Regions from separate parts of the Marinobacter sp. NFXS11 genome, predicted to be linked through region 1. Evidence: predicted binding sites of a transcription regulator. Region 1 holds the regulator's gene; the other holds the start of a gene.
What was found. Region 1 encodes sigma-54, which starts transcription at its own class of promoters, with help from an activator protein. Its sites were predicted from a motif close to ANTGGCATNNANNTTGCTNT; they were not measured.

Region 1 (4,414 bases):
TGATCTTTTCGACCGACCACGCGCTGCTTGACCATGTCCCGCAGTTCATACATGGACATGCCGGTGGTATTTACATACAGGTCGGAAAGCTTGGAGAGGGGTTCCAGCAGTTTCTTTTCGCTGGTAATGGCTTCCCGGAGAGAGGTCCTGTCGTCACTCAACGGATGCTTTCTGCGGGTGGCGTGAAAACGCTGAAGAAGCGACTGCTCGTCGGCGTCCAGGAAGATGATTTCAACGGTAACTCCGGTTTCCTGGAGGCGCCGGTATATCTCCTCGAAATTTGCCAGCTCGCCGGAAAGGTTCCGCGCATCGATACTGACGGCCATCTTGCCCAGCCGGCCTGGTTGTGTCTGGCTGGCCGCTTCCCGGGTGAGGGGAAAGAGCAGGCCGATAGGAAGATTGTCGATGCAATAGAACCCGAGGTCCTCAAGCACATGAAGTGCCGTACTCTTGCCCGAACCGGACCTGCCACTGACGATAATCAGCTTCATGACCACCTTACCTCCACTGCAGTGAATATCAGCCGCCTGAGGCGGTCATGCGCTGGTACAGCGTGCTGGCGTCCTCGCATTGCCGGAGGCGATCACAGAATGACCGCTCGTTGAACTTCTCGGCCAGTTGGCTCAGCAGCTCAAGGTGCTCGCTGGTTGCCTCTTTTGGAACAATCAGGGCAAAGATCAGATCGACTGGCTGATTGTCGATAGCATCGAACTCCACGCTTTCTTCAAGCGTCATCAGCACACCCACCACGTGATCCAGTCCTTCCAGGCGGCAGTGGGGAATGGCAATTCCCTGGCCAATGCCGGTGCTGCCTAGGCGCTCACGGGAAATCAGGTTGTTGAAAAGCTGGGTCTCGCTGAGCGTATTGTCCTGATAGTTTATCTGCTCGGCAATAAACTCCAGGGCCCGTTTCTTACTGGACGCAGCTACCCTGCAGAGGGTGAGCTCCGGAGCAAGAATGTTGTCTATGGTCAGGGATGTGTCGCTCATGGATCGACTGCATTTCCGTTAAAAAAAAGGCCGCGACACGTTACTCATGTCGCAGCTCGATTAGATGAAGTGCATGAAAACAGCCCGTTAGCGAGAGCCGTTTCCGTGCATCCGTTCTACATTCTTTTCCTTGTGCTTGAGGATCTGACGGTCCAGCTTGTCGATAAGGGCATCAATGGCCGCGTACATATCCTCGTTTTCTGCCTTTGCGTGAATCTCACCACCTACCACGTGCAATGTGGCTTCCGCAATCTGGCGCACCTTTTCCACTTCCAGGGTGACCTGGCAGTTACTGATGTGGTCAAAGTGACGCTCGAGCTTCTCGAATTTCTCTGAAACGTAATCCTTCAGTGCGGGAGTCAGTTCTACGTGATGGCCTGAAATATTGAGTTGCATAGGCGTCTCCTGTTGTCATCATGCCGGCTCCCGGGAGCCGGTCTGGGTGCTGGCGCATTGTGCGCCGGCGAATACGTTGTTGCGTCCCGTCCTGGAGTATTCAGACCAGCCGCTTGCGTTCGTTGGACGGCGGAATGTGCATGGCCTCCCGGTACTTGGCAACGGTGCGTCGCGCAACCTTGATACCCTGTTCCCCTAGCATGGCTGCAATTTTACTGTCGCTCAATGGCTTTTTGGGTGTTTCGGCGGCAATCAGCTTCTTGATCATCGCGCGGATGGCCGTGGAAGAGCATTCCCCGCCCTCGTCAGTGCTGACATGGCTGGAGAAGAAATACTTCAGTTCGAATATGCCCCGCGGGGTATGCATGTATTTCTGGGTCGTAACGCGTGAAATCGTCGACTCATGCATTTCTACCGCCTGGGCGATGTCGGAAAGGATCAGCGGCTTCATCGCTTCTTCGCCGTGATCCAGGAATCCCTGCTGGTGCTCGACAATGCGGGTCGCCACTTTCAGCAGGGTCTCATTGCGGCTTTGCAGGCTCTTGATAAACCACTTGGCCTCCTGCAACTGATCGCGCAGGTAAGTGTTGTCTGCACTGCTGTCCGCACGCCTTATAAGTGAAGCATAGCTGGCATTCACCCGGATGCGCGGAGCAATTTCCGGATTCAGCTCAACGCGCCAGCGACCATTGTGCTTGCGAACGATGACGTCCGGAATGACGTAGTCGGGTTCGGCGCGGTCAATAACGTCGCCCGGCCTCGGATTCAGGCCGGTGATCAGCGCCAGGACTTCCCGGAGCTGATCTTCTTTCAGGCGGCTGCGGCGCAACAACTGGGCGTAGTCACGGTTGCCCAGCAGGTTGATGTAATGGGTAATCACCAGCCGTGCCTGGGCCAGCCAGGGGGTCTCCGGTGGCAACTGATTGAGCTGGATCAGCAGGCATTCCTGCAGATCCCGGGCGAACACGCCAGGAGGGTCAAAATGCTGCAGTCGGTGAAGAACCGCTTCTACTTCGTCCAGCTCAAGGGGGTCCTCGTCGTTTTCATCCAGCATCCCGGCATGGATATCTTCCAGAGCGCTCGTCAGATAGCCGCGTTCATCCACCGCATCCATCAACGCGTGGGCAATGGCTTGGTCCCGCTCACTCAGCGGAGTCAGGTTGAGCTGCCATTCCAGGTGATCCTGAAGCGTCTCGGTGGGCGAGTTTCGGGTCTCGAAATCGTGGTCGTTTTCGTCGTCATTGCGGGCTGCCGGGGCGGGAGCGGACTGGTAAATGTCGTCCCAGGCTGTGTCGACCGGCAGGTCGTCCGGGATGTTATCCGGAATATCGTTTTCAGACGACCAGTCGGGGCCGTTTTCGGATTCGTCCCAGTCGCTGGAAGGTTCCGGTGTGGTCTCCGCGGCAGACTCAGCTGCGTTGGCCTCGCGCTCGTCACTCTCGGTAGCCGTGTCGGTCTGATCGTCGTCCTCGGATGTCTCCAGCATGGGGTTGGATTCCAGTGCCTGCTGGATTTCCTGTTGGAGGTCGAGGGTAGAGAGCTGGAGAAGCCGGATCGCCTGTTGCAGCTGGGGTGTCATGGTCAGGCTCTGACCCAGCTTTAACTGTAAGGAGGCTTTCATAACCATGGTTCAGGATCCGTCACTCATCAGCGCTTTGTGTCATAGGTCTTGAAAAAATCTTTATATGCCGGTTACTTGCCGCGGTTTTTCGTTACCCTAGCAAGTTCTTTGCCGAGTTTACTTGCTACAGATCATCAAAACAATGAGCCATTCACTGTCAAAGCCTGAATTCGTCCCCGAGGTAAACTTCCTTGACCTGTTGATTGGCCAGGATCGCATCGGCATTGCCGGAGGCGATAATGTGCCCGCCCGACACAATGTACGCGTTCTCGCAGATATCGAGAGTCTCGCGCACGTTATGGTCGGTGATCAGCACGCCAATCCCCTTGTCCCGCAGGTGCCGGATGATGTGCTTGATGTCGCTGACGGATATAGGGTCAACGCCGGCGAAGGGCTCATCCAGCAGGATGAAAGCCGGCTCCATGGCCAGGGCCCGGGCAATTTCCACCCGTCGCCGCTCACCACCGGACAGGGCCATACCAACGCTGTCCCGGATATGGGTGATGTGGAACTCCTCCAGCAGCGCCTCGAGCTTTTTCTGCCGGTCTGCCTTGCTCAGGCCCTGCCGCGTCTCAAGGATCGCCATGATATTGTCACGCACAGACAGTTTGCGGAAAACCGAGGCTTCCTGTGGCAGATAGCCGATGCCCTGACGGGCCCGACCGTGCATCGGCAGCGGCGTAATATCCCGGCTGTCGATGGTTATCCGCCCGTGATCGGCGGGTACCAGCCCAACGATCATGTAGAAACAGGTGGTTTTCCCGGCGCCGTTGGGGCCTAGCAGTCCGACAATTTCTCCGCTTCGAATTTCCAGGGAGACGTCGATAACCACTTTTTTCTGTTTGTAACTCTTTGCCAGGTTACTGGCTCTCAGAACTGCCATCGGTTTCCTGTTTGTCAGTGCGTCTGTCGGCGCTGCGCGGCTGGATCACCATTTCTACCCGGCCACTGCCATCGCCCGTGTCGGCGCCGCCCTCTGCGGTCACAACACGTCCAGCGGTATCATAGTGAATCACGTCGCCGCGGAACAGGTTGCCATTCTGCTCAATCACCGCTTCCCGTTCAAAGGTCAGCTGACTGTCGGTAGCAGACCAGGTAATGTTCAGGGCGCGGGCATCGGTTTCACCTTCACCCTCGCGCGCCGGCTGCCTGTATCTTGCGGGGGTTCCGGAGGCCTCGATCCGGCTCAGGCCGTTCTCTGTGCGGTACAGGACCACACGCTCCGCGTTCAGGCGGGTTTTGCCCTGTTCAAGCTCCACATCGCCGGTGTAAGTAGCAATGCCCTGGCCATCGTCCAGGCGGGCGTTGTCGGCGGTAACCTTGATGGGGATGTCGGAATCAAGGTCGAAAGCCGCCACCGGGCCAGCCATTGCGATTGTCAGCAGGGCAGCCAACAGGCTCCGGTAT
Region 2 (4,414 bases), 1.1 Mb from region 1:
CGCCAGGGACTCAAGCCGGCTGGCCAGATTTACTTCCTTACCGATAATCGTGTAATCCATCCGGTTCTCGGCGCCAAAGTTGCCAACCGTGGTATAACCGGTGCTTATGCCCATGCGGATTTCCAGTGGGGTCTTGATGCCCTGGCTGCGCCATTTCTGCCGCATGATTTTCATATGCTTGCGCATATCGATGGCCATGGAGACACAGGCGAACGCGTCCTCGCGTTGGCCTCGGCTGGTCGGGTCGCCAAAGAACACCATGATGGAATCGCCGACGAATTTGTCGATGGTGCCGCCATACTTGAGAGCAACTTCCGACATCTCATTGAAGTAGTGATTCAGCAGCTCGGTCAGCGCTTCGGGTTCCATTTCCTCAGACAACTCGGTGAAGCCCTTGATGTCAGAGAAAAACACCGCCAGTTTCTTGCGCTGGGTTTCCAGTCTAACGTCCCGCTCACCGGTAAAGATTGACTGCCAGACCTGAGGCGACAGGTATTTGGACAGTTTGTGTGAAAGCGCGATGGACTGCTCCCGCTGGTTCTGGATCTGGGTCTTTGCCAGCATCAGCGCCCGTGCCTGCTGGTGGGAGTAGTAAGCCGTGACGCAAATATAAAGCCCGGTGGATAAAATCGACACGATGCTGGTCAGCAGAGGCGAGTGTGGCCCATCCGCCGGACCGACGATCGCAACCGCACCCGCAATGGAAGCCGCCATGAAGCCGGTGCCCAGGACCCACTGACGTATACCACCAACAATCAGGCAACTGAACATCAGCATCAGTGCAACGGCGAGGGAGGGGATGACGATCAGTCCGATGCAGCCAATGAAAGCGCCACCAACAACGCAATCGAATATCAGCACTTTCTGACGGATGCGTGGCGAATTCCTCAGAAAAGTGCGGCGGGTCAAAGCGTGTGCGATGTGGGGCCAGGTGAGGGCCCCGGCAACCAGCCAGAGAAGCCATTGCGGAAAGGCGCCCTGGAGAGCCCCGGTTACGATAATGGCGGCCGTTGAAGTGTATGCCAGTACCCGGCCATTGTAATCGGGCATCGGGGGAATGGCGATCGGGTTGCCCGCCGACTCGGACGAGAGGGCTCTGCCAGCTGAGCTGCTGGCATTACGCAGGTCTGCCGGGGCACTCATCATTTCAGAAACGGATCCTGCCAATGAGCATGTCGCGGAACATGACCCAGTCACCCATTAGGCTGTACAGTGGATATTTGAAGGTGGCGGGGCGATTTTTTTCAAACTTGAAATGACCAACCCACGCAAAGCCATAGCCTATGACCGGCAAGGCCAGAAGCCATAAGAGCTTGCCTGAAGTCAGAGCCCATAGGGCGACTAACAGAACCAGAAGACTTCCAGCGAAATGCAAACGGCGACAGGTGACGTCGCTGTGCTCTTCGAGGTAGTACGGATAGAATTCGGAAAAGTTATTGAAGGTTTGCTGGTTACTCATTGTGATGCCACTCAACGTTGTACGACCGCGTCATTTATAATTGTTGGTAGACCCGACTACGACTAAAGGTTAACAGCATTACGTAGAACCCACAATTCACAGCCATGAATTGTATTCGTACCCACATTTCAACAGTCTTCAAACAGCGAGCAGATATGACCGCAGTTACCGATTTCCTCCTGAACCGCTCCTCTGAACCGAGGCTGGAATCACCCGCGCCGGATTCGAAAACCCTCGAAAAGGTGTTTTCCTGCGCAGCGCGTGCACCGGACCATGCACTGCTCAGGCCCTGGCGCTATCTGGTGATCAAGGGTAAGGGCCTTGAAGCCCTGGGGGAGCTGTTTGCGTCCACCTGTGCCAATAACAGCGACGAGAAAGAAATCGAGAAGCTCCGGCGTGCCCCCCTTCGCGCACCCATGGTCATAGTTGGTATCGCGTCGCCCAGGACGCATCCCAAAGTACCGGAGATCGAGCAGGTCATGTCGGCCGCTGCCGGCATGAGTTTTGTTGAGCTTGCTCTTCAGGACGCCGGTTTCGGCGTAATGTGGAGAACGGGCGGCGTTGCCTATCATTCCGCGGTTCACCAGGGGCTGGGGCTGGAAGAGCATGAGCAGATCGTTGGCTTTCTCTATACCGGAACGGTCTCGGCATCCAAACCGCCTGTGCCCAGGCCGGCGGTGGACGAGTTTGTGCGCCATTGGCCCTGAGATCTTGTCTGAATGCCCCCGGCTTCTGCCGGGGGAAGCAGCTTGCCGCTTTTTCTTGTCCCTTTCCTTTTTTCTTTCCCGTGACCACACCTTGGTATCCTCGCGGGGCCTGCCAATACTGGGTTTCCTGACAAATTAACACCTGGCCATAAATCTGGCATCCAGCTTGCTTTAGTCCTGTCAAAGAGCACTGCCGGCAAAAACAGCTCGGCATACCAGTGCAGTTTTCGGGAGGCAACATGGCAATTACGTTTGATTCGGCTCTGGGCATTCATCAACACGCGGTTGAAGCGCGGGTTAAGCGCGCCGAAGTTCTGGCAAACAACCTGGCGAACGCTGACACCCCGGGTTTCAAGGCGCGGGACCTGGATTTCCAGGCAATGATGCAGAAGGCCCAGGAGCAGGTAAGCGGATTCCAGATGGCCAAAACCCATGACGCGCACATGGATACCTCGGCATCGGCCTCGGAGAGCGATTTGATGTATCGGGTCCCCCATCAGCCGTCGGTTGACGGCAATACGGTAGACGCTCAGCAGGAGCAGACCCGCTTCATGCGCAACGCCATGGATTTCCAGGCCAGCTTCCAGTTTTTGAACAGTAAGTTCAGCGGTTTGACCAAAGCCCTTAAGGGTGAGTAAGCCGCAGTCACAGGATTAGCGAAGGAGAATTTTCATGTCACTGGGCAGCATTTTTGACATCGCCGGTTCCGGCATGACCGCGCAATCACTGCGGCTGAATACAACCGCGTCCAATATTGCTAATGCGGAGACGGCGAGTTCCAGCACGGGTGAAACCTATCGCGCCAGGAAGCCGGTTTTCTCGGCGATTCAGCAGTCTCTGATGAATCCGGGGCAGGGTGGCTTGCCCATGGCCGCCGATGAGGGCCCGGGTGCCGGCGTGAGGGTTGAAGGGATCGTTGAGAGTGATGCGGAGCTGCAAATGCGGTACGAGCCCCACCACCCGGCGGCCAACGAAGACGGTTATGTCTTCTACCCGAATGTGAATGTGGTCGAAGAGATGGCGGACATGATGTCGTCGTCCAGAAGTTTCCAGATGAATGTGGATGTCATGAACACAGCCAAGTCCATGATGCAGCGCATTCTGACTCTTGGTCAGCAGTAACAGGGTGAGGAGCACAACATGACTGCAGTAAATGCAACAGACGCGTCGGATGTTCTGAGCCAGTACCAGCTGAAGCAACAGAATGGCGGCCAGGGCACCAGTGAGCTGGGCCGGAACGAGTTCATGGAACTGATGCTGGCGCAACTTAAAAACCAGAACCCGCTGGAGCCCCAGGACAACGGCGAATTCATTTCCCAGCTTGCCCAGTTCAGCTCGCTGGAGGAGATGCAGAATCTCTCCGGTACGGTTGAGGATGTGGTTGGCCAGTTCCGCTCCACCCAAGCGCTGCAGGCGTCGGCCATGGTTGGCAAAACCGTGCTGGCGCCTTCGCAGATCGGGATCCTGGGCGCTGAGGGCGAAATTACCGGAACCATCGAGGTGCCAGCGTCCACTGGCGGTCTCCGTTTGTCCATCGAGGGGCAAAACGGTGAACGAGTGCGACAGATTGATCTTGGTGCAAGTCAGGCGGGTGTGGCGTCTTTCCGCTGGGACGGTCAGGACGGCAACGGCAATCCCTTGCCGCCGGGACCCTACCGCATTGTGGCAGAGGCTTCCTATCCGGACGGCCCGCAGCAGCTGGGCACCATGGTGAGCGCCAATGTGGACAGCGTATCCCTGGGCCAGGGCGGCTCGATAACCCTGAATCTTGCAGGCATGGGCTCCATTGCCCTGTCTGATGTGAAACAAATTAACTGATACCGGTGAAACACCAAGGGGTGAACCATGGCATTTAATACAGGTTTGAGCGGCCTTCGTGCGGCATCGGTGGATCTGGACGTCACCGGCAACAACATTGCGAACGCCAGCACTGTTGGCTTCAAGGGCAGCAAGGCCCAGTTTGGCGACCTCTACGCCAGCGGCTTCCTGAGCGCAGGCACCAACCCGATCGGTGACGGTGTCCGGGTTCAGGACGTAAAGCAGTCCTTTGGCCAGGGCAATATCAGCTTCACAGACAACGGTCTGGATATGGCGATTGCCGGCGATGGTTTCTTTATCCTGAATAACGGCGGCGAGATTCGTTATTCCCGTGCAGGACAGTTCGGCATCGATAAGGAAGGCTATGTGACGAACAACCAGAATATGCGGGTACAGGGATACACCGCAGACGAGGATGGCAACTTGTCTG

Region 2: the regulator sigma-54 is predicted to act here: its motif matches at 2,320-2,339, upstream of flgB (flagellar basal body rod protein FlgB).

The regions. Positions count from the first base shown of each region.
Region 1 covers NZ_JAGDDV010000001.1:659,326-663,739, forward strand. Annotated here, with positions in the region: gene rapZ (RNase adapter RapZ) at 1-491, opposite strand, end outside; gene ptsN (PTS IIA-like nitrogen regulatory protein PtsN) at 520-990, opposite strand; gene hpf (ribosome hibernation promoting factor) at 1,078-1,386, opposite strand; gene J3362_RS03170 (RNA polymerase factor sigma-54) at 1,487-3,007, opposite strand; gene lptB (LPS export ABC transporter ATP-binding protein) at 3,165-3,890, opposite strand; gene lptA (lipopolysaccharide transport periplasmic protein LptA) at 3,868-4,414, opposite strand, start outside.
Region 2 covers NZ_JAGDDV010000001.1:1,709,961-1,714,374, reverse strand. Annotated here, with positions in the region: gene J3362_RS08000 (adenylate/guanylate cyclase domain-containing protein) at 1-1,146, opposite strand, end outside; gene J3362_RS07995 (Mpo1-like protein) at 1,148-1,459, opposite strand; gene J3362_RS07990 (nitroreductase family protein) at 1,615-2,166, shown strand; gene flgB (flagellar basal body rod protein FlgB) at 2,406-2,804, shown strand; gene flgC (flagellar basal body rod protein FlgC) at 2,839-3,288, shown strand; gene J3362_RS07975 (flagellar hook assembly protein FlgD) at 3,307-3,984, shown strand; gene J3362_RS07970 (flagellar hook-basal body complex protein) at 4,012-4,414, shown strand, end outside.